One region of the Dongia rigui genome, then DNA from elsewhere that is predicted to be linked to it. Evidence: riboswitches for the same ligand, from Rfam matches in the RefSeq annotation. Region 1 holds a riboswitch; each other region holds the start of a gene.

Region 1 (10,532 bases):
CTTGCCGCCGGCGGTGACGCGCCCGATCAGGCGGCCGCGCACTTCCTCGAGGATGACCTGGGCGCCGGTGAGGCTTTTCCGGGCGCGCGCAAGCAGATCCGACAGGAGCGGCGAGGCCGCCGCTCCCTCTTCACGCAACATGGCGGACATCACTCCTCCATGCAGTCTTCGAGCGTGCGGCGACCCGGCCGCTTAGCTTGCACGAGGACGGCCATGTTGCCGGGCTTGTGCTGGTTCTTCCACATCTTGGTATGGGCGGCGGGGATGTCGTCCCAGCCGAACACTTCGGACATGCAAGGGTCGATGCGGCGCTCGACCACGAGGTTGTTGGCCTGGCTCGCCTGCAGCAGGTTGGCGAAATGGCTGCCCTGGATGCGCTTCTGGCGCATCCAGACAAAGCGCGCGTCGAAGGTGAGGTTGTAGCCGGTCGTGCCGGCGCAGAAGACCACCATGCCGCCGCGCTTCACCACGAAGCAGGAGACCGGGAAGGTCTGCTCGCCCGGATGTTCAAAGACGAAATCGACATCATTGCCCTTGCCGGTGATGTCCCAGATCGCCTTGCCGAAGGCGCGGCATTTCTTCATGTACTCGTTATAGCCGGCGGTGTCGTCGACATCGGGGAGTTGGCCCCAGCAATCGAAATCATTGCGGTTGATGACGCCCTTGGCGCCCAGCGACATGACGAATTCGCGCTTCGATTCATCGGAGATGATGCCGATCGGGTTGGCACCGGCGGTGGCACAAAGCTGCACGGCCATGGAGCCGAGGCCGCCCGAGGCACCCCAGATGAGGACGTTATGGCCAGGCCGCAGGATGTGCGGGCGATGGCCGAACAGCATGCGATAGGCGGTGGCGAGGGTCAGCGTGTAGCAGGCGCTTTCTTCCCAGGTGAGATGCTTGGGGCGCTGCATCAACTGGCGGCCCTGGACCTTGCAGAACTGGGCGAAGGATCCGTCCGGCGTCTCATAGCCCCAGATGCGCTGGCTGGGCGAGAACATCGGATCGCCGCCATTGCATTCCTCGTCGTCGCCGTCGTCCTGGTTGCAATGAACCACGACTTCGTCGCCAACTTTCCAGCGCTTCACCTTGGAGCCGACGGCCCAGACGATGCCAGCGGCATCGGAGCCGGCGATGTGATATTCGGCCTTGTGGACGTCGAAGGGGGAGATCGGCTTGCCTAGGCCCGCCCAGACGCCGTTGTAATTGACACCCGCCGCCATCACCATGACGACGACTTCGTCCTGATCGGGCTGCGGTGTTTCGACGGCTTCGACCTGCATCGCGGTTTCCGGCGGACCATGACGGTCGCGGCGGATCGCCCAGGCATACATCTGCGGCGGCAGGTAGCCGAGCGGCGGGATCTCGCCGATTTCGTAGAGGGTCTTGCCGGTCACGGGGGCCGTTTTCGGCACGTCGGCCTTGCCGTCGCCCGCTTTCGGTTCAATCGCCACGATCTTCGCCGTCTCACTCATGATTCGTCTTCCCATCCTTTGCTGGCGCCGCCTGGTTCGCCTCTTATGGGCGATTTAGCCAATGCAGCATTAACACCAGTCTGCCTTCGCGGTTGCAGCACAGTCAAGAGTCGGATGATAGAAAAAGTCGTTAATGGCACAAAATCGGCACGAATATGCTCAGTTCACCGAAATATCATGGAATTATATTACAAATTGCGAAGGTGCGTTGCGGGAGGGAAGGGATTGGAAAGGCTGGGTTTTTGGCGGCATTGAGCCGACGCAGACAAACTCGTGGATGGTCGGCCTACGCCGAACATGACGCCTAGGGAATGGGCCGGAGGTTCAGGCTGAGTGCCGCACTTAAATTCCCGTCATGGTCGGCGTAGGCCGACCATCCACGAGTTACTTCACCTTGCAGACATCCTTTAGCGCCTGCCAGTCGGTGTCGGTCATGGCGGTGGCGCCGGCCGCGTCGGCTTTGGTGTAGTCGGCGCGTTCTGAGAGGCCCGGATGGCTGGCGAGCCAGTCGGGGATGAGGCTGTCGCCGTCCTTCTCGAACTTGTCCTTCATCACCTTGAAGAACTCCGCCATGCCATCGGCGCGGAGGCCCGCATTCTTGAGGAGTTCGAGGCCGCGGATATCGGCTTCATGTTCCATCTTCCTGGAATAGGACATGACGGTGAGGAGGGTCGCGATATCGCCCACCGACGAGCCGCCGAGGATGATGCTGACCGTGGCACTGATGCCGAGATTGCTGATGGCGCTTTGCGTCGGGTGGCGGAGATCGAGATGGCCAATTTCATGCGCTACCACGCCGGAGACCATGTCGGGTGAGGTGGCGAGGTCGATGAGGCCGCTGGTCACCATGACATGATCGCCGGGAAGGGCGAAGGCATTGGGCAGCTTGATGTCGACCACGTCGATGGTGATGCCGTCCTGCTGCTTTCCTGCATCCCGCTGCAATTGGGGTGGTGCGAGGCGATCGACCAGCTTGCGCAAGGCGGCATTGCCGGCCGGCGCCTTGCAGATGGTGAGGTTCTTGTTAAGCGCCGTGTAGATATGGGCGCCGAGTTTCTTCTCCCAGGCTTTCGGCACATAGCGCGCGAGATAGGCACTGCCGTCGCGCCAGGCGAAATAGCAGCCGGTGGCGATGACGAGGCCGGCCAGCGTCCAGGCCAAGCCAACGGTCCAACCGCGCTTGATGGCCTGGGCGCGCCATTGCTTGAGATGCGGATTCTCATCGAGGAGTTGCTGACGTGCGGGTGAGTCATGGAGCATCAGGCGCGGTGCAGGATCGCTCAGCCGTCCGAAATTGATGGCGCCCGTGACCTTGTTGCTGTCAATCACGCGCATATCAGCCACGGGCCAGCGCGCGAGATCAGGCCGTTCCGACGTCGCGATGACGAGCATGTCGCCCATGGAGCTGACGGTCACGCGATGGGCCGCGGCGGTGAGGCCGTCGTAATAGCGGTCTTCGGGCAAGGTGGTCCTCGTGTTTTGCCTAACCCTATCCTCGCCCCCGTCGGGGGAGAGGGTCGGGTGAGGGGATGGTCGGTCAGGCCCGGTCTAGCGCCCCCCACCCCAACCCTCTCCCCGCTATCGCGGGGCGAGGGGGTGCTGCGCCATTCCGGTTCAACTACAGAATGCCCGGGTCGAATGCCTCCAGCAGGCCTTCGCCGAATTTGGGCCGCGGCAGTTCAGCGCGGGTTATTTCCGAGCCGTCGATTTCGCCGATAATCTCGACATTCCGGCAGATGAACAACATGGTGCGGTGAATGGCAATCGGCAAGCCCAGGCCCAAGGTGAGGACGATGATGAGCAGATTGACCAGATAGCGCCCGATGAAGCGACCAATGGTGATGGAGGTCGAGAATTGCAGCCCGCCGAGTGTCAATTTGTTGGCGACTTCCCGCAGCAGCGCGACGTAATAAGCAGCGTAGGCAATGATCGCGATGACGATAACCGCCAAATAACCTCCTAAGACAATGGCATAGAGCGCCCCCATTGCCGCCGCGTATTCGCCGGTGTGTACGCGGTCTTGCGGATTCTCGATTGGCGTGAAGATTTCTTGTAGCGCGTCACCGTAGTGATCCATCAGAAAACGGTACCCCAAATAGCCAATCAACCCCATAACGGCATAGCTGACGACGGCACCCAGCAGGTACGGGACATAAAGTGCGCGCGACGAACTCTGAATGCTGGCCTTGGCGTCGCCGAAGTAGGAGTTGTTGAGGCGATCATCCAGCAGGCGCATCTGCGCCCAGGGCCAGGCCAAGGTCAGGGACAAAAGCGAGAGGATCGAAAACCACATTGCCTTGAATCCCCAGGCCCAGGCCGACCCAGTCATGCCGCCGCTAATACCCCGCCACAAGGTCCGCGTCAGGCGATAGCGCTGCGCCGCATATTGCGCGACGAAGGTGAGGTAAACGATGAAGACGCCAAAGATCCATTGCGCGGCAAAATGAAACATCGATCCCGGCTCAAGGACGATGTGCAAGGCGGTGATGCCTATATTGGCGATGACAAATGCCACCATGACGATAATGAAGCCGACGAAGAGCTCGCCGCCGGTGCCGGTATATTCAAACCGGTCGCCGGCAAGGCTGGTATGGGACCAGAGATAGCGGCGGATGCGCGTCTTGCCCCAGAAGCGCCAGATGCTGAGGGTCAGGATCGTGAGCAGGATGTTCTTGATGAAGATCCAATAGAGTTCGCCGAGGCGTCCGTCATAGACGAAATGGGTGCGTTGCTGCTCCGCCGGGCGGCGGCCAAAGCCGGTTTCCGGTGCCGGTTGGCCGGCACCCGCTGCGATGTCGCTCATCAATTTCCCCCATCAATCAAAGCCATTCAGTACGCTTATTGATAGTGGAGCCGCCATGCCCGGACAAGGGTTTGCGCCGTCAGGAACGCGTGACGCGCCGCTTGACAGGCCGGGGCTTCCATGGCTTAAAAGGCGCCGACGCGCTGGCGATTGCTGGTGCTCCGTGGTGATTTGTGCCGGATTGCGGCCACGTTAAATCAAACGCTAAAAGGTCCAGGAAAGCGATCATTCGCCCAACCTCGGCCTTCTTCGGTCGAGGTTTTTTTGTGCCTAAATGGTAGGCATCTGCGAGGCGATGATGACGGTGAAGCGGGAAATCAAGAAGAGCTGGCGGCCGGCGACGACGCTGGTCCATGCCGGCCAGCTCCGGAGCCAGTTCAAGGAAACGGCCGAGACGATCTACATGTCGTCCGGCTATGTCTATGAAAGTGCGGAAGAGGCCGAGGCGGCGTTCGACAACAGCCAGCCGCGCTTCGTCTATTCGCGCTTCGGCAACCCCACCGTCTCGATGTTTGAAGGCCGCATGGCAGCCCTTGAGGGCGCCGAAGCTGCGCGCGCCACGTCGTCCGGCATGGCCGCCGTGTTTGCGGCGCTTGCCAGCCTGGTGAAGGCCGGCGACCGCATCGTTGCCTCCGACGCGCTCTTTGGTTCGTGCCAGTTCATCCTGGCCGAGATCCTGCCGAAATGGGGCGTCGAGACCGTCTTTGTCGATGGGCGCGAGATTGCGCAGTGGCAACAGGCGCTCTCCAAGCCGACCAAGGCCGTGTTCCTGGAAAGCCCCAGCAATCCCGGCCTGCGCCTAGTCGACCTCAAGGCGGTGGCCGACCTTGCCCATAAGGCAGGTGCTACTGTGGTGGTCGACAATGTGTTTGCAACCCCACTGCTGCAGCAGCCGCTGACGCTGGGCGCCGACGTCGTCGTCTATTCGGCGACCAAGCATATCGACGGGCAGGGGCGGTGCCTGGGTGGTGTGATCCTAGGCAGCGAGAAATACATCAACGAGACGCTGCAGCCCTTCATCCGGCATACCGGCCCCAGCCTCAGCCCGATGAATGCGTGGATCCTGCTGAAAGGTCTGGAGACGCTGGATCTGCGCGTCACCAAGCAATGCGATAGCGCGCTTAAAATCGCGCAGGCTTTGAAGGGGCACAACAAGCTTGCCGATGTCAGCTATCCGACGCTGGAGGGCTTTGCCCAGGCCGAGCTCGCGCGGCGGCAGATGAGCGCCGGCGGCACCATGCTGTCGCTGACCCTTGCCGGCGGCAAGAAGGAGGCGTTCAAGTTCCTCAATGCCTTGGAGCTGGTGCTGATCTCCAACAATCTCGGCGATTCAAAATCGCTCGCCACCCATCCGGCGACGACCACGCATCAACGGCTGACGCCGGAGCTGAAGGAGATCCAGGGTATCACGCCAGGCCTCATCCGCCTCTCGGTCGGGCTGGAGCACCCGGACGATCTCATCGACGACGTGCTCTCGGCGTTGAAGGCGATTTGAGCGCTCTCTGATAGAGTGGATGCCCGGCCAGGCGGGCCAACGCTGGGCCCGGGCATGGCGCGTCTATATAATGCCGTCATCCCCGGGCTTGACCCGGGGATCCACCATTGCCGATGGTTCGCACGATGCGTCATTTGACCGGTCAATGCCTCTGCGGCACGTTGCGCTATCGCTTCGACCCCACGGGCGCCGTCACCGATTACTGTCATTGCAAGATGTGCCAGCGCTGGAGCGGGGCGCCGGTCACGGCCTGGGCCCAGGTGCCGGCCGACCAGTTCGAGATCACGCTGGGCCAATCCAAGGCCTTCCGCTCATCGCCGCGCGGCGTTCGCCATTTCTGCCCGGATTGCGGCGCGGCGGTGTTCATGAGCGATCCGGAAGGCAACAGCATCGGCATCATGCTGGGGACGGTCGATGACCCCTCAAGCCTTGCGCCCACAGGTCACGGCTGGACCACGGATCAGATATCCTGGCTCAAGATCGACGACCACCTGCCGCGCTGGGAGCGGGACGCGCCCTACGACCGCTAATAATATTACAAATCTGTGGCCTCTTTGGGCCTGATCTTGCGTGACGTGGCAGAACCCTTCTATATTGCAACGCACAAAAACAAGTTCGGGTGGGAGTGACCATGAGTGCGGCGCCGAAGAAAGAGCAGCCCTGGCTTTTCAGGACCTATTCCGGGCATAGCTCGGCCAAGGCCTCGAACGAGCTTTACCGCACCAATCTGACGCGCGGGCAGACGGGGCTCAGCGTCGCATTCGATCTGCCGACACAGACCGGCTACGATTCCGACCATCCGCTGGCCAAGGGCGAGGTGGGGAAGGTCGGCGTGCCGATCAGCCATCTCGGTGACATGACGGCGCTGTTCGACGGCCTGCCTTTGGCCGAGATGAACACCTCGATGACGATCAATGCGACGGCGCCCTGGCTGCTGGCGCTCTATATCGCCGCGGCCGAACGCCAAGGCGCGCCGCGGGCAGCCCTCCAGGGCACGGTGCAGAACGACATCATCAAGGAATACCTGTCGCGCGGGACCTATATCTTTCCGCCCGAGCCGTCCTTGCGGCTGATTACCGATGTCATCAGCTTCACCTATCGCGAGGTTCCGAAATGGAACCCGACCAATGTCTGCTCCTATCACCTGCAGGAAGCGGGGGCGACGCCGGTGCAGGAACTGGCCTATGCGCTGGCCACGGCCATCGCCGTGCTCGATCATGTGAAGGCATCGGGCCAAGTGCCGGCGGCGGATTTCCCGCAGGTCGTGGGGCGCATCAGCTTCTTCGTGAATGCGGGCCTGCGCTTCATTACCGAAATCTGCAAGATGCGCGCCTTCACCGAGTTGTGGGACGAGATCGCGCGCGATCGTTACGGCGTCGAAGACGCGAAGCTCCGGCGCTTTCGCTATGGCGTGCAGGTGAATTCCCTGGGCCTCACCGAGCAGCAACCGGAGAACAATGTCTATCGCATCCTCCTCGAGATGCTGGCGGTGACCCTCTCCAAGAACGCCCGCGCCCGCGCCGTGCAATTGCCGGCCTGGAACGAGGCCTTGGGCCTGCCGCGCCCCTGGGATCAGCAATGGTCGCTGCGCTTGCAGCAGATTGTGGCGTTCGAGACGGATTTGCTGGAGTTCGGCGACATCTTCGACGGCTCGACCGAGATCACGAAGAAGGTCGAGGCGTTGAAAGCGGAAGCGCGCGAGGAACTGGCGCGCATCGAGCAGATGGGCGGTGCGGTGGCGGCCGTTGAATCGAGCTATATGAAACAGCGCCTAGTGGAATCCAACGCACGCCGCCTCAGCGCCATCGAAAGCGGCGATCAGGTGGTGGTCGGCGTCAACAAATATACCGAGAGCGCTCCGTCGCCGCTGCTCTCCGGCAGCGACGGCGGGTTCATGTCGGTCGATGACAAGGCGGAGGCCGAACAGGTGGCGGCCCTGAAAGCCTGGCGTGCGGCGCGCGATAACGCGGCCACTGCCAAGGCTCTGGCAGCGTTGGAGGCCGATGCGCGGTCGGGCAAGAACATCATGGAGGCCTCGATCGCCTGCGCCCATGCCGGCGTCACCACCGGCGAATGGGGCGAGGTGCTGCGCAAGGTCTTCGGCGAGTTCCGGGCACCGACCGGTGTCGCCCGCGCCGCCATCGACCAGGGCAGTGTTGCCATCGAGGAGGTGCGCCGGCAGGTCGCCGCCGCGAGCCAGCGCCTCGGCCGGCGGATCAAGATCCTGGTCGGCAAACCCGGCCTCGACGGCCATTCCAACGGCGCCGAGCAGATCGCCGTGCGGGCCCGGGATGCCGGGATGGAAGTGGTCTATGAGGGCATTCGCCTCACCCCCGCCCAGATCGTCAATGCCGCGGTCGAGGAAAGCGTGCATGTGGTGGGGCTTTCCATCCTCTCCGGCTCGCATATCGCCCTGGTGGGGGATGTCATGGCCCGGATGCGGGCGGCGGGCCTCTCGGACGTGCCGGTCGTGGTGGGTGGCATCATTCCGGCCGAGGATGAAAAAAGGTTATTGGAATTCGGCGTGGCGCGGGTCTATACGCCCAAGGATTACGACCTCAACGCCATCATGGCGGGGATCGTGACCCTGGTGGACCAACGCTCGCAGGCGGCATGACGCAACGCAACTTCGGCCCGGATTTCTGCCAAGAATTCGAGGAATTGCTGGCCTGGCGCCGTGACGTGCGCCATTTCCGGACCGATCCGATTCCAGCGGAGGTGATCGAGCATCTGCTCGATCTGACCTCGCTGTCGCCATCGGTCGGCAATGCCCAGCCCTGGCGTTTCGTCAGTGTCGACGATCCGGCGCGGCGGTCGGCGATCATCCTCAACTTCCAGGGCGCCAATGAGGCGGCACTCTCCTGCTATGAGGGTGAGAAGGCCGAGCTTTACGCCAAGCTGAAACTCGCGGGCCTCAGAGAGGCGCCGCGGCATCTCGCGGTCTTTTGCGACGAGACGACGCCGCAAGGGGCGGGCCTTGGCCGCCAGACCATGCCGGAGACCTTGCGCTATTCGACGGTGCTCGCCATCCACACGCTGTGGCTCGCCGCGCGCGCGCAGGGGCTGGGTCTCGGCTGGGTCTCGATCATCGATCCCGACGCTGCGACGGTGGCCCTCGATGTGCCGCAGGGCTGGCGCTTCGTCGCCTATCTGTGCCTGGGTTTCCCGGCCGAAGACCATGTCGAGCCGGAACTGCAGCGCAAGGGCTGGCAGGCGCGCGAGAAGGCCTGCCGGCAGGTCCTGCCGCGCTGATCACTGTTCAAGCGTGATGCGCTCGCCTTCGACGCGCCAGGATTTCAGGCGCTTCAGGAAATCCATCCCCAGCAATGAACTGGACATGTCGACGGAGTTCACTGTGGCTGGCAGATCGTGCATGACGATATTGCCGACCTTGAACTCGCCGATCATGATCGTTGCCCCGCGCACATAGCCGTTCGCCGTTTGCGCCATTTTGTCGAACTGCAACGCGTCGAGGTCGTAGCCAAGGCGCCTCGCTGCCGCGGGGGTGAGAACAACATTCGTGGCGCCGGAATCGATCATGAAGTCGAGTGGTGTTCCGTCGGCTTCGGCATGCACCTGGAAATGCCCGTTCTCGGCCAATGGGTAGCTCATCATCTGATCGCCCTCAGCACGGCCATCGCGGGGCATGAGTTCGCCGCTGAGGCGCGTGCCCAACGCGCCGAAATCGTTGCGGAAGGAATAGAGCAGGATCAAGCCGCAGAAGATCGCGACCCAGATGCCGAACTGTGCGACCGTGCGGCTGGTATCGACGCGCAGCCGCAGCCACAGTCCGCCGCCACCCGCCGCGAGCAGACAGGCGAGGTAGATGACGCGCAGCCTGTTATCCGCGTCGGCAAGGGCGTCCGGGCTGGTGCGGTAAAGCAGGAAGGCACCGATGGCCAAGGCGACAACGCCGAACAGACCAATATATCGCCCACCGCGCATGCCGTACCTTTTGCCAGCCCTGTCTTGCCCTTGCCTAGATGAGCGTATCGCGGGTTCGTCTGTCTACCTGTTTTGTGTCGGTGCCAAGGCCTCGGTCAGTTCCACCAGATTGATGAACTCGGCGCGTTCGCCGCTGGCGTCTTCACCGCGTCCCGAACGGGCGAGGCTGGCGATCTGGCCGAGATCAAATTGCCCGAGCCGGTCGCCGCCTTTGAGGTATTGCCCGAAGGCGGCGACAGCTGCGGCGAAATTGTCATCGGGCGTCGTTTCCTTGTCCCGGCTCAGCCAGGCGGTCGGGAGCGGTGTTTCGATGAGCTTGGAGGCGTCGCCACCCGGTGCCTTGTAGCGGATGCGCAGGAAGGCGAATTCCTCGGCCTTCCCGGCAACGCCCTTGGCGGTGCCCTCATCCTGGTAGCGCAGCGGATCGACGCTGAGGCCCTTCGAGCCGATCAGGGCGATCTCGTAGAGTGCTGTCACGCTGTGACCGGCGCCGATCTCGCCGGCATCCTTCTGGTCGTTGTTGAAATCCTCGCGCTTCAGCGCGCGGTTCTCATAGCCAATCAGGCGATACTCGGCGACGATTGCGGGGTTGAACTCGATCTGGACCTTTACGTCCTTGGCGATGGTTTCGATATTGGCCTGCAAGCCGTCGACCAGTTGCCGCTTGGCTTCGTTGAGGGAGTCGATATGGCCGTAGCTGCCATTGCCGACATCGGCGATCTGCTCCATCAGCGCATCGTTGTAATTGCCCTCACCGAAGCCGAGCGTCGAAAGGGCGATGCCGGATTTGCGGTTTTCTTCGATCATGTCTTTGAGC
Region 2 (10,532 bases), on a different contig from region 1:
GCGGTCGTAGCCAGCCACGAAATGCACTTCGAAGGGCACGGTCCAACGCCCGTCATTCTGATTGTACAGGCAATGGGCGGCGGTCAGGACCTTATCGGCCGCAATCAGCGTGCCGGTGCAATGCCCGCCCACCTCGCGGTTGATGCGGCCGATGGCGATCCATGGCCAGACCTTCGAATCGACCCGGATGCGGTTGTCCTCGCCCTCGATACCGATCTTGGGGAGCGGCGGCAGGCCGGACGTCTGCGCCAGGGCCGGGCTTGCGCCGATGGCGATGAGTGCCGCCAGCCAAACATGAGCGAGGCGCACGGTTTAAGGAGCCAGCACCGCGTTATGAAACAGGAGTGCGATGAAGGCCGCCAGTGTGAAGGCCGCAAGACCCAGGCCGAACACCACGATCTGGCTCAACCGATCGGTCGGGCGCAGTTGCCGGTCGAGCTGTCGCCGGGCGCTCGAGCGCTTTTCCTTGCCCAGCAGGAACACCAGATAAGCCCGTTCGCCGAACGGCAACGGCACCGAGACCCGGAAGTCGACCGGATGCCGGCGCTGGATCGTCCCTTGCGCCACCCGGCTGATCGCCTGCGTCTGGGCGGGGGTCAGGCTGTCGCGGATGTCTTGCGGCAGCTTGCGCAAAAAGGCTTCGCCGCGGACTTCGTCCATCAGCATGGCTTATCTCCTAGAGGTTCCAAACGGAGACAGCGCTAACAGCGCCCCAGCTATCTCCGACTTCGCTTTTCCCGAGAATGACGCCTGATGGTTTAAATTTTCTTTACCAAAACAGGACTAGAAGCGTGAAAACGGGTCCAAAGACCCACGAAACAATCAATTAGGCGTCTTTTTGCATGTCCTTTCCGGCCTTGTGCCGGATTGGCTCTTTGCCGCCGGTTCGGCTAGAATCGCAAATAATAACAACAACTAATCACCAATCACTGTCATCGGGGATATTGCTATCATGCGAGCGGAAAAGCTGAAGACCCAGCTGATCGACGAAGTCGTGCGCTTTGTCGGTGAACGAATTGAGCGCAAGCGCGCCGCGCTCATCGAAACCTTCATCCGCCAGTTCTATGCCAACGTGCCCCAATCCGACATTGCCGGAGAGAGCCCTGAGGATCTTTTCAGCGCGGCCCTGTCGCTGGCCAATTTCGCGCAAGTGCGCGCCCCCGGTCAGGCCAAGGTGCGCGTCTTCAACCCGCGCATCGACGAACATGGCTGGCGTTCGACCCACACGGTGGTCGAGGTCGTCAATGACGACATGCCGTTCCTGGTCGACTCGCTCACGGCCGAACTCAACCGCCTCGATCTCGGCGTCCATCTCGTCATCCATCCGGTCCTGCGAGCGACGCGCGACGCCAAGGGCCAGCTGACGGCGATCGGTGCCGAAGATGGCCAATCGGGCGCGACAGTGGCTGAATCCGTCATGCAGCTGCGCGTCAACCAGGTGGCGACGCAGGAACAGCTCGATACGGTCAAGGCGCGGATGGAGATCGTGCTGCGTGACGTCCGCGCGGCCGTCACCGACTGGCAGAAGATGCGAGCCAAGCTTGCGACCGTCATAGCAGATGCCAAGAAGCGCAAGCTGCCGCTGCCCAAGGAGGAAGTGACCGAGGTTTCGGCCTTCCTCGACTGGATCAATGACGATCACTTCACCTTCCTCGGCTACCGCGAATACACCTTTGCCGGCGAAGGCGACAGCGTCACCTATCATATCAAGAAGGAAGCCGGCCTCGGCGTGCTGGCTGATCCCGAGACTCGGGTCTTCGAGGGCATGCGCAATCTCGATGCCCTGCCGCCCGATGTGCGCAGCTTCCTGACCCAGCCCAAGATGATCCTGGTCACCAAGGCCAATCTGCGCTCGACCGTGCACCGCAACGTGCATCTCGACACGATCGGCATCAAGATCTTCAACGACAAGGGCGATGTCGTCGGCGAACATCTCTTTGCCGGCCTCTTCACCTCGGTCGCCTATAACCGCTCGCCCTGGGACATCCCGCTGCTGCGCCACAAGGTGGAGACCGTTTCCAAGCGCGCCGGCTTCAACCCGCAAAGCCATGACGGCAAGGCGCTGGCCAACATCCTAGAGATCTATCCGCGCGACGAGCTTTTTCAAGTCGGCATCGACGAACTGTTGGAAACCTCGCTCGGCATCCTCAACTTGCAGGACCGCCAGCGTGTCGCCCTGTTCGTGCGGCGCGATCCTTATGAACGGTTCGTCTCCTGTTTCGTCTACCTGCCGCGCGACTGGCAGACCACGGAGCTGCGGCAGCGCATCCAGAACATCCTCTGCAAGGCGTTCAACGGTCGCGTCTCCAACTATTTCGTCCATCTGACCGACAGTCCGCTGGCGCGCGTCCATCTCATCATCGCCACCAAGCCGGGTGAGATTCCGCCCTATGACGTCAAGGAACTGGAACAGCTGGTGGCCGATGCCTGCCGCTCCTGGGCCGACCATCTGAAGGATGCGCTCATTGAGGCCAAGGGCGAAGCCGAGGGCCTCGCCCTGCAGCGCCGCTATGGCGACGCCTTCCCGCTGGGCTTCGAGGAATACTTCAATGCCCATGCCGCAGTCAGCGATATCGACCGCGTCGAGGAAGCGCTCAAATTCAACAAGACCGCGATCAACCTCTACCGCCCGGTCGAGGCCGGTTCGAACGAGCTGCATTTGAAGCTCTATAAATCCGGCGACAAGATTGCACTTTCCAACGTGCTGCCCTCGCTGGAGAATTTCGGCCTCAAGGTCATCAGCGAAAATCCGTTCGACGTGCGTCCGGTCGGCCAGGAGCAGCCGATCTGGATTCACGCCTTCACCATGGTCACGGCCGACGGGCGCGAGGTCGACATCGCCGCCATCCGCGACAAGTTCCATGAAGCCTATGCCAAGATCTGGGACGGGCAGATGGAGGATGACGGCTTCAATCGCCTGGTCATCACGGCGGGCCTGGGTTGGCGCGACATCACTTTGGTCCGCGCCTATTGCAAATATCTGCGCCAGGCGGCGATCGCCTTCAGCCAAGCCTATATGGAAGCGACTCTTAATGCCAATCCAGGCATCACGCGCAACATCGTGCAGCTGTTCCACGTGCGCAACGACCCGGCTTTCGGCGATCAGCGGGACGAGAAATCGGCGCAGATCGTCGAGAAGATCGGCCAGAAGCTCGATGCCGTCGTCAATCTCGACGAGGACCGGATTCTGCGGCGCTATTTGAACGCGGTGCAATCGACCTTGCGCACCAATTTCTACCAGCCGGCGGCGGATGGCGGGCCCAAGGAATACGTCTCCTTCAAGCTCGATTCCGCAAAGATCGAGGAGCTGCCGCTGCCACGACCGCTGGTCGAGGTCTTCGTCTACAGCCCGCGCGCCGAAGCCATCCACCTGCGCGGTGGCAAGGTTGCCCGCGGCGGCATCCGCTGGTCGGATCGGCGCGAGGATTTCCGCACCGAGATCCTGGGCCTCATGAAGGCCCAGATGGTGAAGAACGCCGTCATCGTGCCGGTGGGTTCCAAAGGCGGCTTCGTGGTGAAGCGCCCGGTCCAGGGCGACCGCGACGCCGTGATGGCCGAGGTCGTGCATTGCTACAAGACCTTGATGCGCGGCCTCCTCGACATCACCGACAATCTGGTGGGCGGCGCGGTGAAACCGCCCCTCAAGGTCGTGCGCCATGACGGCGACGACCCCTATCTGGTCGTCGCCGCCGACAAGGGCACGGCGACCTTCTCCGACATCGCCAATTCGGTCTCGCGCGATTATGGCTTCTGGCTCGACGATGCCTTTGCCTCGGGCGGTTCGGCCGGCTACGACCACAAGAAGATGGGCATTACGGCACGCGGCGCCTGGGAATGCGTCAAGCGCCATTTCCGCGAGTTCGACCACGACATCCAGAATGTCGACTTCACCTGTGTGGGCGTCGGCGACATGTCGGGCGACGTGTTCGGCAACGGCATGCTGCTGTCCGAGCACACCAAGCTCGTTGCCGCCTTCAACCACATGCACATCTTCCTCGACCCCAACCCGGACGTGAAGAAGAGCTTTGCCGAGCGCCAGCGCCTCTTCAACCTGCCGCGCTCGGGCTGGAACGATTATGATGCCAAGATCATCTCCGCCGGCGGCGGCATCTTCGAGCGCAAGGCGAAGTCGATCAAACTGACGCCTGAGGTGAAGCAGCGTTTCGGCTTCACCCAGGACCAGGTGACGCCCAACGAGCTCATCCAGCTGCTCTTGAAGGCCGAGATCGACCTGCTGTTCTTCGGCGGCATCGGCACCTATGTGAAATCGAGCGACGAGACCCATGCCGATGTCGGCGACCGCGCCAATGACGCCGTGCGCATCAATGCCGCGGATCTCAGGGCCCGTGTCATCGGCGAGGGCGCCAATCTGGGTTGCACTCAGCGCGGCCGTGTCGAGGCGGCCCTCACCGGCAAGCGCCTCAACACCGATGCCGTCGACAATTCCGCCGGCGTCGACACCTCGGATCACGAGGTCAATATCAAGATCCTCATCAACGAGGCGGTGGCGGCGGGCGATCTGACACTGAAGCAGCGCGACAAGCTGCTCGCTGAAATGACCGACGAGGTTGGCGCCCTGGTCTTGCGCGACAACTACCTGCAATCCCAGGCGCTCTCAGTGGCCGAGGCGCAGAGCTATACGCTCCTCGACCAGCAGGGCCGGTTCATGCGCGGATTGGAGCGCGCCGGCCGGCTCGACCGCGCCATCGAGTTCCTGCCCGATGACGAGACCATGCGCCACCGCCTGACACAGCGCATCGGCCTCACCCGATCGGAAAGCGCCGTGCTGCTCGCTTATTCCAAGATGGCGCTCTATGACGAGCTGCTGCCCTCGGATCTTCCCGACGATCCGCAACTCGCCGACGACCTCGTCACCTACTTTCCCAAGAAGCTGCAGGAAGGCTATCAGCCGCTCATTGCCAAGCACCGCCTGCGGCGCGAGATCATCTCGACCGTGGTCACCAACAGCCTCGTCAACCGGATGGGTGCCACCTTCATCCATGTGACCAAGGAAAAGACCGGGCAGTCGGCCTCCGCCATCACCCGCGCCTATGCCATCACGCGCGGTGCCTTCAAATTGCGCGACATGTGGGCGGCGATCCAGGCGCTCGACAACAAGGTCTCGGCCAGCGTCCAGACTTCGATGCTGATCGAGATCAACCGTTTGGCCGAAGCCGCGACCCTGTGGTTCCTGCGCAATGGCGAGCACCCGCTCGACATCGCCGCCAACATCGCCGGCAGCGCCCCGGGCATTGCCGCCATCGAAGCGGCACTCCCGAAGATCGTCTCTGGCGCCGACCAGGCGGCCAACCAGAAGCGCCAAGGGGCCTTGCAATCGGCCGGCGTGCCGGAGGCCCTGGCGCGCCGCATCTCGCAGCTCGCTTCGCTCGGCACCATTCTCGACGTGGTGAAGATCGCGGCGCAGACCAAGATCAAGGTCGAGGACGTGGCGGCGACCTATTTCGCCATCGGCGACCAGTTCAACATCGACTGGCTGCGGAACGGCGCCAAGGGCCTCATCGGCGACAGCCACTGGCAGCGCCTGGCGGTGTTCGCGATCATCGACGATCTCAACACCCACCAGCGCGACCTCACCGGCGCGGTCCTTGCCAACGATCTGGCACAGACCGGCGAAAAGGCGATCGAGGGTTGGAAAGCCGGCCGCTCCGGGGCCCTGCCGCGCGCCGAAGCGCTTTTCAATGATCTCCGCCAGACAGCAAAGCTCGAACTTGCCATGCTGGCCGTGGCCAACCGCGCGTTGCGGAGCTTGTTGGACTGACCGCTCTCTTCAAAACCGTCATGCCCGGGCTTGACCCGGGCATCCACTCTCTCAGGGCAATCAGTGGATCCCCGGGTCAAGCCCGGGGATGACCGAAGAGGGTGTGGAGCGCTCGCCTCAAACCTTCACACCGCCAAAAATCAGCCGCAGGCCCAAGGATGCCATCACGGCGCCGGCGGCGCGGTCGATCCAGGCCTTGAAGCTCAAATAGGCGGCGCGTGGCTTCGCCGTCGAGAAAGCGAGCGCCACCGCGCTGTACCAGCCGCCTTCGATGAGGAACAGCACGAAAGGCAAGGCGAGGATGAGGGTGAGCGAGGGCTGGGCCGGCAGCAGGGCCGCAAACACGCTGGAATAGAAGATCACCGTCTTGGGGTTGCTGAGCTGCGTTGCCAGCGACAGCAGGAAGGTCCGGAACAGGCTGCGGTTGCCGCCCGCCATCTCGGTCGCCGCCGCCAGCGGTTCCTTGGCGCCGCGCCACAGGCAGAAGCCTAGATAAACCAGATAGGCGCCGCCGCCGATCTTGAAGCCGATATAGAGCCAGCCAACTTGCATGAAGAGCGCCTGCAGGCCGACGACCGCCAGTGTCGCCAGCACCATGCCGCCCACCCCCATGCCGAGCGCCGCCGCCAGGCCATGCGGCCGCGACTGCGACAGCGAGGTGCGCGCCACCAGCAGGAAGCTCGGCCCCGGCGAAATCGCCCCGATCAGCATCGCCGCCATGATGGCCAGGATGGACATGAAATCGGTCACGATGGCTCCTCCGTCATTGCTACTAACTGAAACTGTCATCCCCCGGCTTGGCCGGGGGATCCACGAGTTGCTTTCTTCAGGCAGCACAGGAACTCGTGGATGCCCCGCCTGCGCGGGGCATGACAAAAGAGAGTTCTCGCTTACCCGGCTCCTTCAACAAAGCTGTAGGCCATTGGCAACGAGAGCAGCCGCCTGAGCGACGCGAGATAGCATCAAATCTCTTTATACGTGAAGTTCTGCGATCTTGCAGCTACATTACGTTGACGCTGTCAACTCATGGATATCCGCCAGTGAAGTGTTTGCCGCTTCGAACGTTCTTGGTCGCCTTGTGGTTATGGGCCCCACCAACCATTGTATCCGCCAATGCTCGCAGTGGTGGCGACGTCGTCGCCTGTGACGTACTGGTCGAACCCAATCGCGTCAGCATGGACGCCGGCCGGCCAGTCGAGCTGGGGGAGAAGGGTGAAGAAGTCTGCCGCGCATTCATGGACGCCGTCCTGCGCGCTGTCGATGGCAGCGCCAAGAAGGCGAACCTCGAGTTCAAAGGCGGCGATGGCCACAGAATAGAGCAGCCGCTTCTACCACCACTTTCCAATGCGAATGCCGATATTATTCACGAGGCGGCATCTTATGTGTATGAGCGCCAGCAGAAAGGTGACTACCGCTCCTTTAAGCTGATTTCGCGTGCTGACGACAAGTACGTTTTAGCCGTTGTCTGGGAGCGCGGGGGACAGACGACACAGTACTATTTCGAGCTGACCAGCTGGCTCAAGCTGCGAATGGCCAACTAGGCCGCCCCACTTCGCCAGCTGGGGCCTGCCACCAGCCGGGCAGTTTCGCCCTTTATGCGGCAAAATGCCCCGCAACATGCGCAAAGCGCCACCCAGCACCGCGTTCAAGGCCCGATAAATCGTATTGTAGCTGGGGCACCGGATCGGTTAAATAGGGCCATTCCGTGGTGATTTGGCCGGCCGGCTTGCAGCCACGTAAAAAAACTCGCTAAAGGGCCGCCTGAGGTTTCTAGATTTGGAATCCCAAGGCTGCGGGCCCCGGCGAGCCATTTGCCGATTTTTGGGTGACCGCACATGCCGATCAAGATTGCCGATAAGCTACCAGCCTTCCGCGCCCTCCAGAACGAGGGCGTGCGCGTGATGACCGAGACGGCGGCGATCCGCCAGGACATCCGCCCGCTGCAGATCGGCCTCCTCAACCTGATGCCGAACAAGATCAAGACAGAGCTGCAGATCGCGCGCCTGCTGGGCGCCACGCCGCTGCAGATCGAGCTTTCGCTGGTCCGCGTCGGCAACCATGCCTCCAAGAACACGGCCGAAGACCATCTGCGCACCTTCTATCAGACCTGGGAGGATGCACGGCACCGCAAGTTCGACGGCTTCATCATCACAGGCACGCCGGTCGAGACCATCCCCTATGAGGACGTGACCTATTGGCCGGAGATGCAGCAGATCTTCGACTGGACCACGACCAACGCGCATTCGACCATCAATGTCTGCTGGGGTGCCATGGCGGCACTCTATCATTTTCACGGCGTGCCGAAGCATCAGCTCGCCGAAAAGGCCTTCGGCGTCTACGCCCAGAAGATCATGAAGCCGTCGTCACCTTTCCTCATCGGCTTCTCGGACGATTTCGTGATTCCGATTTCGCGCTGGGCCGAGATCAGGACCGCAGATGTGGCCGCCTGCCCGGACGTCGATGTGCTGGCCTATTCCGACGAGAAGGGTGTGTGCATCGCCCAGAGCCGTGGCACGCGCCGTCTCTATGTGCTCGATCACATGGAATATGACGCGACGTCGCTGGGCGACGAGTATGCGCGCGACGTCGCGGCCCAGGTCCCCATCAAGCTGCCGCACGGCTATTTCCCGAGCGATGATCCGACCAAGGCGCCGCTCAACCGCTGGCGCCCGCACGCCCACCTCTTTTTCTCGAACTGGATCAACGAGATCTACCAGACCACCCCGTTCGAGATCGAGAAGGTCGGCGAATAGGGTCGGCCCAGGGGCTCCCCCAGGCCCTGCAAATGCCGCCCGGCGCCTGAAGCCGCCTCGGACGGGCCGGAAGCGAGATTTGCCGTGACCGCCGGCCGGGGGGTGGGGTCCGTGGACCCGAAGCCCCCTCCGGAGCCGCGTTCTTTCAAGGTTTTCTTTGCTTTTCCGTCCCTTGGCGGCTATCACTGGCGCCGGTCCGCCGCCGCCCGGGATGGGGTTTGAGGCGCGGCCTTTAAAACTCATTGGACGGTTTTGGAACATGCAGGGGCCGAACGGCACTGGGGATGGGAGCGGGGGTAACTCTGGTGATGAGCTGGTTCGGCTCAGGCACAAGATCGATGCCATCGACAGCCAGCTCCACGACCTCTTGATGCAGCGCACCGAATTGGCGGTGGCGGTGGGTGCCGCGAAGGCGGCCAAGCAGCCGCTCACCGGCGATTCACCGGCCGAAGGGGCGAAGTTCATCCGCCCGGCCCGTGAAGCCAAGATTCTCCGGCGCCTTACCGCCCGCCATCAGGGCAAGCTGCCCAAATCCGTCGTCGTGCGCATGTGGCGCGAGATGATCTCGGCCCTCCTCCAGGTCGAAGGGCCTTTTGCCGTCGCGGTCTATGCCCCGGCGAGCCAGCCCGGGTTCTGGGACGTGGCGCGCGACCATTACGGCAGCCGCGTCAAGCTCCTCACCTTCAGCCGCGTCGACCGCGCGCTTTCGGCGGTCATGGACGGCTCGGCCACCGTTGCCGTCTTGCCCTTCCCGCGCGAAGACGAAACCGGCCCCTGGTGGCGCCGCCTGGTGGGCTCGGCCCAATTGCCCCATGTCATCGCCAGGCTGCCCTTCGGCGACCCCGGCAACCAGCGCAACCCGGATTTGCAGGCCCTGGTCGTCGGGCGCACGCCGACCGAGCCCACCGACCGCGACCATTCGCTGCTGGTCCTCGAGACTGCCGAACCGGTCAGCCGCTCGACCTTCCGCCAGGCCCTGGCCGGCGTCGGGCTCACCACCAGCTTCATTCATGGCGGGCGCGACCAGTTGGAGGCCGACCTCAATCTGGCCGAGGTCGCCGGCTATATCGACGGGCATGACCCGCGCCTCGGCCTTGTTGCCAGCGCGCTCGGCAAGGGCGCCCGGCTGCACAGCATCGGCTCTTATGCCGAACCGCTCACCAAGGAAGAACTGGCCGACGAACCGTCCGGCCATTGAGAGAGACCGGCGCCGCACCGCGCGCCTCTGGAGCTGACATCATGACTTTGCACGTGCGTCCCGGAATTCTCGACATCGCCGCCTATGTGCCGGGCGAGCATGACCTGCCTGGATCCGGCCCGATCTATAAAATGTCGTCGAATGAGAGTGCCTTGGGCGCCAGCCGGCTCGCCATGGAGGCGTATGTTCAAGGTGCCGCCGATCTGCATCGCTATCCCGATGGTGCCAGTCACGTGCTGCGCGCCGGCCTGGCGCGCGAAATCGGCGCCAAGGAAGATGAGATCATCTGCGGCACCGGTTCCGACGACATCCTCGTCCTCATCACCCGTGCTTATGCCGGCCCCGGCGACGAGGTGCTCTATTCGCGCCACGGCTTCCTGATCTACCCGATTGCCGCGCAATCGGTGGGTGCGACGCCGGTGACCGCGCCGGAAAAAGACCTCACCACCGACGTCGATGCCTTGCTGGCCGCAGTGACCCCGCGCACGAAGATCTGCTTCGTCGCCAACCCGAACAACCCGACCGGCAGCTATATCCCGGCCTCGGAAATCCGTCGCCTGCGCGAAGGCCTGCCGGCCAATGTGCTGCTCGTCATCGACGCAGCCTATGCCGAATATGTCGACAAGCCCGACTACACCGACGGGTCCGAACTGGTGAAGGAATACGACAACGTCATCATGTCGCGCACCTTCTCCAAGATCTATGGCCTGGCCGCTCTGCGTCTCGGCTGGGCCTATGGCCACAAGTCGATCATCGACGTGCTGCACCGCATTCGCGGCGTCTTCAACGTCGCCGCCCCGGC
Region 3 (10,532 bases), 120 kb from region 1:
CTTGATCGGCGAGCCAGCCACCGCCAGGGGGGCGACACTTTCATCCGCCACGGGCAGAACGATCTGCCGGTGCTGAACCTGTGGGTCATGGATCGCCTGCGCCACGTCATTGATCGGCGCCGACGGGATGCCGGTGCGGTTGAACAGCTCCAGCCAATGCGCCGAGGGCTTTTCGGTCAGGAAGGCCTCGAGTGCCGCCTTCAGCGCCACGACATTCTCCGATCGCTTCGCATTGGTGGCAAAGCGCGGATCGTCGGCCAGATGCGGATGCTCGATGACCCCGCAAAAGGTGCGGAACAGGGAATCGTTGCCGCAGGCGATGACGACATGGCTGTCCTGCGTACGGTAGGCTTCGAAGGGGGCAATCGACGGATGGCGGGCGCCCAGGGGTTTGGGCGCCTTGCCGGTCGAGTAATAGCGGGCGATCGCGTTCTCGAGCAGCGCCAACTGGCTGTCCAGCATCGCCACATCGACAGTGATGCCTTCGCCCGAACGATTGCGGTGATGGAGCGCCGACACGATGCCAAGGGCCGTGAAGAGACCCGCCCCGAGATCACCGATCGAGGCGCCGACGCGCGTGGGTTCGCTGCCCTCATGGCCGGTGATGCTCATGATGCCGCCCATGGCCTGGGCGATGATGTCATAGGCTGGGCGGTCGGCGTAGGGTCCGGTCTGCCCGAAACCGGAGGTGGAGGCGAAGATGAGTTGCGGATAGCGCTTCTTCATTTCCTCCGGCCCGAAGCCGAGGCGCGCCATGGTGCCTGGGCGGAAATTCTCGATCAGGACGTCGGCGCGCTTCAACAGGCGATGCAGAATGGCCTGGTCGCCTTCGTTTTTGAGGTCGAGCGCAATCGATTCCTTGCCACGATTCTGGGCGATGAAATACCCCGACTTGCCGTTGATGAAGGGGCCATAGGCACGGGAATCATCCCCGCCCTTGGGATTTTCCACCTTGATGACACGGGCGCCGAGATCGGCCAGCAGCATGGTGCAAAAAGGGCCGGCCAGCACGCGAGTGAGGTCGACCACAATAATTCCGGCCAGCGGTCCCTCGACGGGTGCAGCACTTGCGCCACTTTGCGCCATGTTCTCTTTCCCCCTGATATTCCCAGCTGTCATTAATATGACTTGTTCATTAGGCATTTAGATAGCTGATCCCAGGGGCGGGTGACAACACCGGGGCTATGGGTTAGAAGCCAGAAAAGTGCGGAATTCAGCCTCGGGAGTGCGTTATGGCCAAGGAATTCGACAGCGTGCGCAGCATGATCGAGGCGCTCAAACCCAGCTATCCCGTCTATTGCCTGCGGCCGGATATCATCAACCAGGCCGCCGGGCGCTTCCTGGAGCAGTTCCCGGGGCGCGTGCTCTATGCCGTGAAATGCAACCCGCATCCCGACGTGCTGCGCGCGTTGCACAAGGGCGGCATCCGCCATTTCGATACGGCGTCCTTGCCAGAGATCGCGCAGGTGCGCGAGAGCTTCCCTGATGCTGCCTGCTATTTCATGCATCCGGTGAAGGGGCGTGCCGTCATCGGCACAGCCGCCAAGGTCTATGAGATCGACACCTACATCGTCGACCATCCCAGCGAACTGAATAAGATCTTGCAGGAGCTTGGCGGTGCCGAGGGCCTCACCATCTATGTGCGCCTGAAGACGCCGCCGGTCGATGGTGCCTTCTATCACCTGGCCTCCAAGTTCGGTGCCGATGTCGATGACGCCGCGGCGATGCTGCGCGACGCGGCGTCGCGCGGCTGCCGCGTCGGTCTTGCCTTCCATGTCGGCTCGCAATGCCTGGTGCCCGGCGCCTATGGCGAGGCGTTGAAGATCGTTGGCGATGTCTTGGAGAAAGCCAAGGTCGATATCGTCGGGCTTGATGTCGGCGGTGGCTTCCCCGCGGAGTATCTCGGCACGAACATGCCGCCTTTCGAAGATTTCATCCGCGAGATCGAAGAGGGTGTTAAAAAATTGAAGCTGCGCCGCGATTGCGTGCTGATGTGCGAACCCGGCCGTGCGCTGGTCGCCCACGCCATTTCGGTGGTGACGCAGGTGCAGCTCCGGAAGGATGACCAGCTCTATATCAATGACGGTGTCTATGGTTCGCTGTCCGAAACCGTCGATGCCGGTGTCAAGCTGCCGGCACGCGCGCATCGCCTGAATGGCGCGCTGACGGGGGCGCCCAAGGATTTCATCCTCAACGGCCCGACCTGCGACTCACTTGATGTGCTGCCCTCGACCTTCTCGCTGCCGTCGGATATCGACGAAGGCGATTGGATCGAGATCGACCGTGTCGGCGCTTATTCGAGTGCGCTCGCCACACGCTTCAACGGCTTCACGCCGGAGACATTGGTGGTCGTCCATGATCAGGCGATCGGGTCCGTGCGCTGATGGTGATGCGGCAGAAATCGTTCCTGGGGCTGAGCCCCGCGGGTTTCCACAACATCGCCTACACCGAATGGGGCGACCCGACGGCCTCCCGCACGATCGTCTGCTGCCATGGCCTCACGCGGAACGGGCGCGATTTCGATGCGCTGGCGACGCGCCTGGCCAAGCATGCGCGCGTGATCTGTCCGGATATCGTCGGTCGCGGCCGCAGCGACTGGCTGCGCGACGCGGCGCATTACGCCTATCCGCAATACTGCGCCGACATGAATGCGCTGATCGCACGCCTCGACATTTCTGAACTCGACTGGGTCGGCACCTCCATGGGCGGTCTCATCGGCATGACCTTGGCGGCGCAAGTGGGAACACCGATCCGGCGCCTGGTGGTCAATGATGTCGGACCTTTCGTGCCCAAGACCGCACTGCTGCGCATCTCAGACTATGTCGGCCTCGATAATCGGTTCTCATCGCTCAAGGCAGTCGAGACTCATCTGCGCAAAGTGCTGGCGCCGTTCGGACCTTTGACCGATGCGCAATGGCAGCATCTGGTCGCACACGGCCATCGGCAGCGGTCCGACGGCACCTTTGGCCTGGCATATGATCCGGCGATCGCCATCAACGTAAAGATGGCTGTCCAGGACTGGGACCTGTGGCCCGTCTGGGACCGTATCAACGTGCCGACCTTGGTATTGCGTGGGGCGGAGTCCGATCTGCTGCTGCCGCAGACGGCCGAAGAAATGACGCAGCGCGGCCCGCGCGCAAAGCTCGTGACCTGGCCCGGCATGGGGCACGCGCCGGCGCTGATGGCGCCCGACCAGATAGGCCTGATCGAGGAATGGCTGACGGCGAACTGAGGATATTGCAGAAAATCGAGCTGCCGCCTTTCCGGCCCTTGCGGCTGTGGCGGGGCGGCGACCTGCAGACATTGCGCAACTGGCTGCGCCCGCCCAAGGACACGCTCGATCAATGGCCGGGCGAGGGACATATCTTCAACTGCCATGACGGCAGTGGTGATCGTCTCATCGCCAAACTCCACCGACCCGGCCATCCTGGCCGGCGACCCTTGGTGCTGTTGATCCACGGCTTGTCGGGCAGCGAGGACAGCTATTACTGCCGCGTCACCGCAGGGCATTTGCTGGCGGCCGGCTATCCGGTGATGCGCCTCAATCTGCGTGGTGCCGGGCCGGGCCGCGACTTTGCCAAGACGACCTATCACGCCGGGCGCAGCGAAGACATCGCATCGGTCATCCTCGATCTTGACGTGAAGCTGAAGCGCCACGGCGTTGTCGCCATCGGTTATTCGCTGGGTGGCAATGTCCTGTTGAAATATCTGAGCGAGATTGGCGCCAATGCCGACCTGCTGGGTGCCGTCACGATCTCGGCGCCGATCGACCTGCGGGCGACGGCGCACTGCATCACGTCCAAGCGCAACCGGCTCTATCACGCCCATCTCATCGATGGCATGCGCCAGGAGCGCGGCCACGATGCCAAGGATATCCGCACCATCACCGAATTCGACAACCGCATCGTGGCGCCGGAGGCCGGCTATCGCGACGCGCAGGAATACTATGCCGATTGCTCAGCGGCACCGCGTCTCGGCAGCATCCGCGTGCCGACGCTGGTCATTCACGCGTCGGACGATCCGTGGATACCCGTCACCTGCTACGGCCAGGTGCGCTGGGACGACAACCCCTATCTGCAACTGAAGCTGCCCGTTTCGGGTGGCCATGTGGGCTTCCACGGCATCGGCCTCGATCGCCCCTGGTACGACATGGCGATCCTGCGCTTCCTCGATGTCCTGCGTCACAAGGCGCATTGACATCGCGCGCTTCTCCGAAGGAGGCACTCAAGTGGCACTCGAAGCCAAAAGGGAGATGCCCGGCGTCCTGCCTTCGTCATCCCCGGGTCAAGCCCGGGCATGACGGATATAATATTTGCGCCAGGCGTCACTACGCCTTCGCCAGCTTCTCCGCCACTTCGATGGCGCTGTAAGTGAGGATGCCGTCCGCCCCAGCACGCTTGAAGCAGAGCAGGCTTTCCATCACGACGCGGTCATTGTCGAGCCAGCCGTTCTGCGCCGCGGCCTTGATCATCGCGTATTCGCCAGAGACCTGATAGGCGAAGGTCGGTAGCTTGAAGGCTTCCTTCACGCGCCAGACGATGTCGAGATATGGGAGGCCGGGTTTCACCATCAGCATGTCGGCGCCTTCCGCGACATCAAGCGCGCATTCGCGCACGGCCTCGTCGCCATTGCCGCTGTCCATCTGGTAGGTGCGCTTGTCACCCTTGCCGAGCGAGGATTTGGAGCCGACCGCATCGCGGAACGGACCATAGAAGCCGCTCGCATATTTTGCGGCATACGACATGATCTTCACGCGTTCGAAGCCGGCGGCGTCGAGGGCGTCGCGGATGCGGCCGATGCGGCCATCCATCATGTCGGAAGGGGCTGCGATATCGACGCCGGCCTCGGCCTGCGCCAAGGTCTGGCGAATGAGAACCGCGATCGTTTCGTCATTGAGGATGACGTCGTTCTGCATCAGCCCGTCATGGCCGTGATCGGTATAGGGATCGAGCGCCACATCGCAGATGACGCCGATTTCCGGCACGGCTTTTTTAAGCGCCTTCACCGCACGGTTGCACAGATTGTCGGCGCGGAAGGCCTCCTCCGCGCCGGCCGATTTCTTCTCTCGCGGGACGACCGGAAAGAGGGCGAGGGCGGGGATGCCGAGCTTGGCCGCCTTTTCGGCGGCCTTGAGGAGCGCTGGGATGGTGAGGCGATCGACGCCCGGCATGGAGGGGACAGCCTCACGGGCCGGACCGCCTTCCTTGACGAAAACCGGCCAGATCAGGTCGTTGACCGTCAGCGCATTCTCGGCCACCAATCGGCGCGACCAATCCTCCTGGCGCGTGCGCCGCAGGCGAATACGCGGAAACTGGCCGAAAGGCTGACGCTTGGCGTGACGGTCATGGCTGTGCTCGGTCATGGCTGGCTCGATCGGTAGGGGATACCGTCCGATACAACGCCCCAGCCTCAAGCGCAATGGACGACACGCCGCAGAGCCGACGGCAGGCTAGGCGCGCTGCAATCGGTCGCGGATGAGTGAGAAGCCGGTCTTGGCGATATCCGCCTCTATCTGCGCCATGGGCTTGCCCAGCGCCACGATCAGGCGCTCAGGGGCGGCTTCCTTCTGGATCTTCCACTTGTCCCGCCGGGCATCGAAGCTAGTAGGCGGGGTCGATGCGGGAAAGACCATGTATTCGGCGCTCCGCCGGTAGATGTCGTAAAGCATATTCACTCCTGCGCCCGATCAGGTCTGGCGGGCGACGTGTTTGACCGGCACCGTCGTCATGCCGTTTTGCGAGATTTCCCGGTCGATTTGGCTGATGGGCTTCGTCCCATTGGCCAGAACATCTCCGTTGACCCCGATATGCAGCCTTTTCCAGCTGGTAAGGTTCATTTCGGTCGGTTGTTTGCCGGTTTCGAACACCAGCATCAGGTTGTCGCGGCGATAGATGTCGTAGCGCATGATCGCACCCCATGGGTTGATCGCGCATATAGGGCCTAAAGCCCGCAAGTAGCGAGTCTATTCGGTTGGCCTGCAAATGCCTGGACCGGCCAGGAGGCCGGTCCAGGTGCCGACTTTGGGCTTATTCGGCCGCCTTCGCTGTGCCGTTTGCCACGTCGAGGGCCTGGGCGATATCGGCGAGGATGTCGTCGATATGCTCAATGCCGATCGAGAGGCGGACATAGGAATCGGACACACCACTCGAAAGCTGCTCTTCGGGCGAGAGCTGCGAGTGTGTGGTCGAGGCCGGATGGATCGCCAGGCTCCGCGCATCGCCGATATTGGCGACGTGGTAGAGCAGCTTCAGTGAGTCGATGAAGCGGCGGCCGGCATCGAGGCCGCCCTTGATCTCGAAGCCGACGAGGGCACCGTAGCCGCCCTTGAGATAGGTGTCGGCGCGGCGCTTGTCCTCGCCGGTGGCAAGGCTCGGATGGATGACTTTGGTCACCGCCGGATGGCTGTTGAGATAATCCGTCACCGCCTGCGCGTTCTTCACATGCTCGCGCATGCGCAAGGGCAGGGTCTCCAGCCCTTGAATGAACATGAAGGCATTGAACGGGCTCATCGCCGAGCCAAGATCACGCAGCAAGGTGACGCGCGCCTTGATGATATAGGCGATGGGGCCCAAGGGCTTCACGGCCTGGGTCCAGACGGCGCCGTGATAGGAGGGGTCCGGCTGGTTGAGGCCGGGGAAGCGCGCGGCATTGGCTTCCCAGTCGAAATTGCCGCCATCAATGATGGCGCCGCCGATCGAGGTGCCGTGACCGCCAATATATTTCGTGGTCGAATAGACGACGATGGCCGCACCATGATCGAAGGGGCGGCTGAGGATCGGGGCTGCCGTGTTGTCCATAATGAGCGGCACGCCCAGCTTGCGGCCGATATCGGCGACTTCCTTGATGGGGAAGACGCGCAGCTTCGGGTTGGGCAGCGTCTCGGCATAATAGGCGCGGGTCTTGGCATCCGTCGCCTTGGCGAAGGCCTCCGGGTCCTTCGGATCGACGAAGCGCACCTCAATGCCCTGGTCTTTGAGCGTGTTGGCGAAAAGGTTCCAGGTGCCGCCATAGAGATCGGTCGAGGAGACGATGTTGTCGCCGGCTTTGGCGATGTTCTGGATCGCGAAGGCCGAGGCGGCCTGGCCGGATGAGACTGCGAGTGCTGCGACGCCGCCCTCGAGTGCGGCAAGGCGCTCTTCGAGCACCGCCGTGGTCGGGTTCATGATGCGGGTATAGATATTGCCGAAGCGCTTGAGGCCGAAGAGGTCGGCTGCATGGGCGCTGTCGTCGAACTGGTAGGATGTCGTCTGATAGATCGGCACGGCAACCGAGTTGGTCGCCGCGTCGCGGCGATGGCCGGCGTGGAGCACGATCGTTTCAGGGTGTTTGCTGGCGGTCATTATACTTCTCCCAAGTGTATTTTTTCAGGCGGCGAGTGGATTACTGTCCCGCAGGTTTATGGAAATCTCAAGTCGCGTGGGTGTTGCGTGGCGTAGCAGATCCAGGATCGGATCGTGTCTCTCGATCGTGATACGCAGGCGCTCCAGGTCGTAGATGTCTGCGCTGCTGGTCAGGCGTGCTTCCGCACGTACATGACTTGGACCGGCCCGCACACCATCGTCTGCCGCAGCAATACCGTTAAGATCGAGGCCCGCTTCGACCCGGATCTCGACATCGGTGAGGGGGATGTCGAGCGCCGCGGCAAAACGCCGATAGGTGGCGGCAAGGCTGCCGGCCAGTGCTTCCAGCACCCGCTGCACGTGGTCGACCTCCGGCCGGGCGGTTTGGGTGGCGGTCCCGGCACGCGCCTTCAGGGTGATCTGCGCGCGCGCGGGTTCGCGGCGGATCTCGTCCTGCAGGCGGTGACGGGTGGTGTCAGTTTCGGTCGTCATCGCAATGGTCCCTCCAAGGGTTACTGTTCCGCCTGGGGCCATGGCATCGAAGCGCTTTAGCTTTTGGTGACGCGGTGCAAGCTGCCCCTCAAATGCCGCGGGTCCGTTTGCGGTGGACCAAGCCAAAAAAACAAAACCCGCCGCGTCATCGACGGGCGGGCAGCTAAAACGAGATTTCCTTTACGGAACCGCGCTTTAGCTGCATTTTTAACGCGCCCGCAAGCTGAGCTTCAAATCGGCGCGGGCGGAGAATGGTCCTGATCGGGCGTTGATGTCAAGGCGGCTTGACGCCGTCCGCCGCATGTCCGATGAAACCCGCCCGATCAAATTCCAGGCTTCCCCGCAATGAGCACATTTCAAGACGTCCTCTTTTCCATCGAGAATGGCCATGGCCGCATCGTGCTGAACCGGCCGCAGGCATTGAATGCCCTGACGCTGGAGATGATCGATGCCATGACGGCCCAGCTTGCTGCCTGGGAAATGCGGGCCGACATCAAGGCCATCATCATCACCGGCGCCGGCGACAAGGCGTTCTGTGCCGGCGGCGACGTGAAGGCCGTGCGCGAAGCCAAGCTGCGTGGCGATATGGGCTTGCTCGAGGATTTCTATCGGCGCGAATACACGCTCAACTATCGACTGGCGACCTATAAGAAACCGATCATCGCGGTGATGGATGGGATCGTCATGGGGGGTGGCGCCGGGATCGCCCTCAACTGCTCGCACCCAGTCGTGACGCATAAGACCGTCTTTGCCATGCCGGAATGCCGCATCGGCCTTTTTCCCGATGTCGGCGCGGCGCATTTCCTCAACCGCGCTTCACCGGCGGTGGCTCAGATCCTCGCGCTGATCGGCCTTGCTTTGCGTGGGCCTGGCGTGGTGCGGGTCGGCCTGACCAAGTACTTTATCGGTAGCGGTCGGGTGGGGGAGATTGCGATCGACAAGCTCGATGACCTACGTCTACCGGTCGAAACCGCCGGTATCGAGCAGATGCTGCCCAATATCGAGGCCGTCTTCGGTTTGAAGACCCTGGACGAGATCATGACGGTGCTCGGCGCCCGGCGCGATGTCTGGGCGGTCGAAACCCTGAAGGCCCTCAAAAGCCATTCGCCGACCAGCCTGCGGGTCACTTTCGCCCACATCGCCAATTCGCGCGGCAAGGATTTGGCCGAGGTCTTGAAGACAGACTTCCGCCTGGTGCAGCATTTCATGGTGGCGCCAGACTTTTTTGAAGGCGTCCGGGCCCAGTTGGTCGACAAGGACGGGGCGCCGAAATGGCAGCCGGCGGACCTTGGCAGTGTTTCCGCGGCGACCGTAGAGGCCTATTTCGACCCCATGCCGGGCGTTAAAGATTGGGTGGCCCCCGGCCGGTGAAGGCGGGCAGGGCCTACCTAAGCGCCCGGCAGGATGCGAAAATGTATGTATAGGGTGTGACCGGACTGGCGTCTGATTAACCATTGCTTTACGATGGGTAGCTAGCTTGAAACCGACTCGCGACCATTGTTGGGCGCGCTGCGCTACTGGGGATTAGCGGTGAAAAAAGCTTATTTGGAAACGATCGCGCTGGTTGAGCGCCTGCATCGCGAATGTCTTGAAGTGATCAAGGCGGATCTTGATCGACAGGGCATCCGGGATCTCAACAACGTCCAGGCCATGATCCTGTTCAATATCGGCAGCGATGTGCTGTCCGTTGGCGAACTGACCAACCGGGGCTATTACCTGGGTTCAAACGTCTCCTACAACGTGAAGAAGATGGTCGAGAACGGCTATCTTATTCAGGAGCGTTCGCCCCATGACCGCCGCGCGGTTCATGTGAAATTGTCGGAAAAGGCCCTGGCCGTCGTGCAGAAGATGCACGAGATGTACGACAAGCACTTGAACGCCCTTAACAGCGAGACTTTCAAGGACGGCGAGTTGGACGGGGTCAATCTGACCCTGCGCCGCCTCGAGCGTTTCTGGGCCGCCTCGATGGATTACGCGCCGCGCTAAGCGGCGTTTTACCGGTTCAGGAAGACGGCGCGGCCACCCAGGTGGTCCGCGCCGCTTCTGTTTTTGCCAGCGATCGACTCAATTGGCGGCGGCCAGCATCGTCCAGTCGACGGCTGTGCCACGCGTCAGATCGCGTGCCGCCCGGCGGCCCACCACGTCTGGCAGGTATTTCGGTGCCAAGCCCTTGCCCGGCCGGATCGAGCGGACATGCTCCGGCCCGATCACATCGCCGGCCTTCACATCCTTCACGATATAGAGCGAGCGGCGCAGGGGCCGGATGCCGGCTTCAGAGGCGGTAGGCCCGTAATGCACCGATCCCATCGCCGCCCAGGCCGTGTTGATGTCGCTGATCATCTGCGTCAGCTCGGCCGGTTCCAGGCTGAAGGCGGAATCGACGCCGCCATCGGCGCGGGCGAGGGTGAAATGCTTCTCGACCAGGGCCGAACCCAAGGCGGTCGCGGCGACCGGAACGGCGGTCCCCATCGTATGATCGGACAGGCCGACGACGCAGTCGAACATGTCGGTGAGGTGCGGAATGGTCTTCAAATAGCTTTCGGCCGGTGGGGTCGGATAGCCGCTGGTGCATTTGAGGAGGATCAGTTCCTTGCAGCCGGCGCCACGCGCCGCCGCGACCGCATCCGCGATTTCGCCCAGCTCCGATGCGCCCGTCGACATGATCATCGGCTTGCCGGTCCTCGCCACATACTGGATGAG

The links. Region 1 has a riboswitch for S-adenosylmethionine ahead of metZ (O-succinylhomoserine sulfhydrylase). Riboswitches for the same ligand answer to the same signal wherever they lie in the genome.
Region 2: another riboswitch for S-adenosylmethionine. It lies ahead of SMD31_RS04985 (homoserine O-succinyltransferase); the one in region 1 lies ahead of metZ (O-succinylhomoserine sulfhydrylase).
Region 3: another riboswitch for S-adenosylmethionine. It lies ahead of SMD31_RS14045 (OsmC family protein); the one in region 1 lies ahead of metZ (O-succinylhomoserine sulfhydrylase).

Annotation. Positions count from the first base shown of each region.
Region 1 covers NZ_JAXCLX010000002.1:422,962-433,493, forward strand. Annotated here, with positions in the region: gene SMD31_RS13485 (acyl-CoA dehydrogenase family protein) at 1-150, opposite strand, end outside; gene ccrA (crotonyl-CoA carboxylase/reductase) at 150-1,472, opposite strand; gene SMD31_RS13495 (M48 family metallopeptidase) at 1,857-2,936, opposite strand; gene SMD31_RS13500 (YjgN family protein) at 3,091-4,275, opposite strand; SAM riboswitch at 4,429-4,503, shown strand; gene metZ (O-succinylhomoserine sulfhydrylase) at 4,550-5,770, shown strand; gene SMD31_RS13510 (GFA family protein) at 5,896-6,300, shown strand; gene SMD31_RS13515 (protein meaA) at 6,402-8,387, shown strand; gene bluB (5,6-dimethylbenzimidazole synthase) at 8,384-9,022, shown strand; gene SMD31_RS13525 (retropepsin-like aspartic protease family protein) at 9,023-9,715, opposite strand; gene SMD31_RS13530 (vWA domain-containing protein) at 9,779-10,532, opposite strand, start outside.
Region 2 covers NZ_JAXCLX010000001.1:1,099,636-1,110,167, forward strand. Annotated here, with positions in the region: gene SMD31_RS04960 (trypsin-like serine peptidase) at 1-309, opposite strand, end outside; gene SMD31_RS04965 (hypothetical protein) at 313-666, opposite strand; gene SMD31_RS04970 (NAD-glutamate dehydrogenase) at 953-5,779, shown strand; gene SMD31_RS04975 (LysE family translocator) at 5,897-6,529, opposite strand; gene SMD31_RS04980 (hypothetical protein) at 6,955-7,320, shown strand; SAM riboswitch at 7,475-7,552, shown strand; gene SMD31_RS04985 (homoserine O-succinyltransferase) at 7,615-8,532, shown strand; gene pheA (chorismate mutase) at 8,792-9,730, shown strand; gene hisC (histidinol-phosphate transaminase) at 9,772-10,532, shown strand, end outside.
Region 3 covers NZ_JAXCLX010000002.1:541,748-552,279, forward strand. Annotated here, with positions in the region: gene SMD31_RS14005 (CaiB/BaiF CoA transferase family protein) at 1-1,086, opposite strand, end outside; gene SMD31_RS14010 (type III PLP-dependent enzyme domain-containing protein) at 1,233-2,384, shown strand; gene SMD31_RS14015 (alpha/beta fold hydrolase) at 2,390-3,232, shown strand; gene SMD31_RS14020 (YheT family hydrolase) at 3,214-4,197, shown strand; gene hemB (porphobilinogen synthase) at 4,328-5,362, opposite strand; gene SMD31_RS14030 (hypothetical protein) at 5,450-5,668, opposite strand; gene SMD31_RS14035 (hypothetical protein) at 5,687-5,905, opposite strand; gene SMD31_RS14040 (O-acetylhomoserine aminocarboxypropyltransferase/cysteine synthase family protein) at 6,027-7,340, opposite strand; gene SMD31_RS14045 (OsmC family protein) at 7,365-7,832, opposite strand; SAM riboswitch at 8,009-8,084, opposite strand; gene SMD31_RS14050 (enoyl-CoA hydratase/isomerase family protein) at 8,178-9,203, shown strand; gene SMD31_RS14055 (MarR family winged helix-turn-helix transcriptional regulator) at 9,363-9,818, shown strand; gene pseI (pseudaminic acid synthase) at 9,897-10,532, opposite strand, start outside.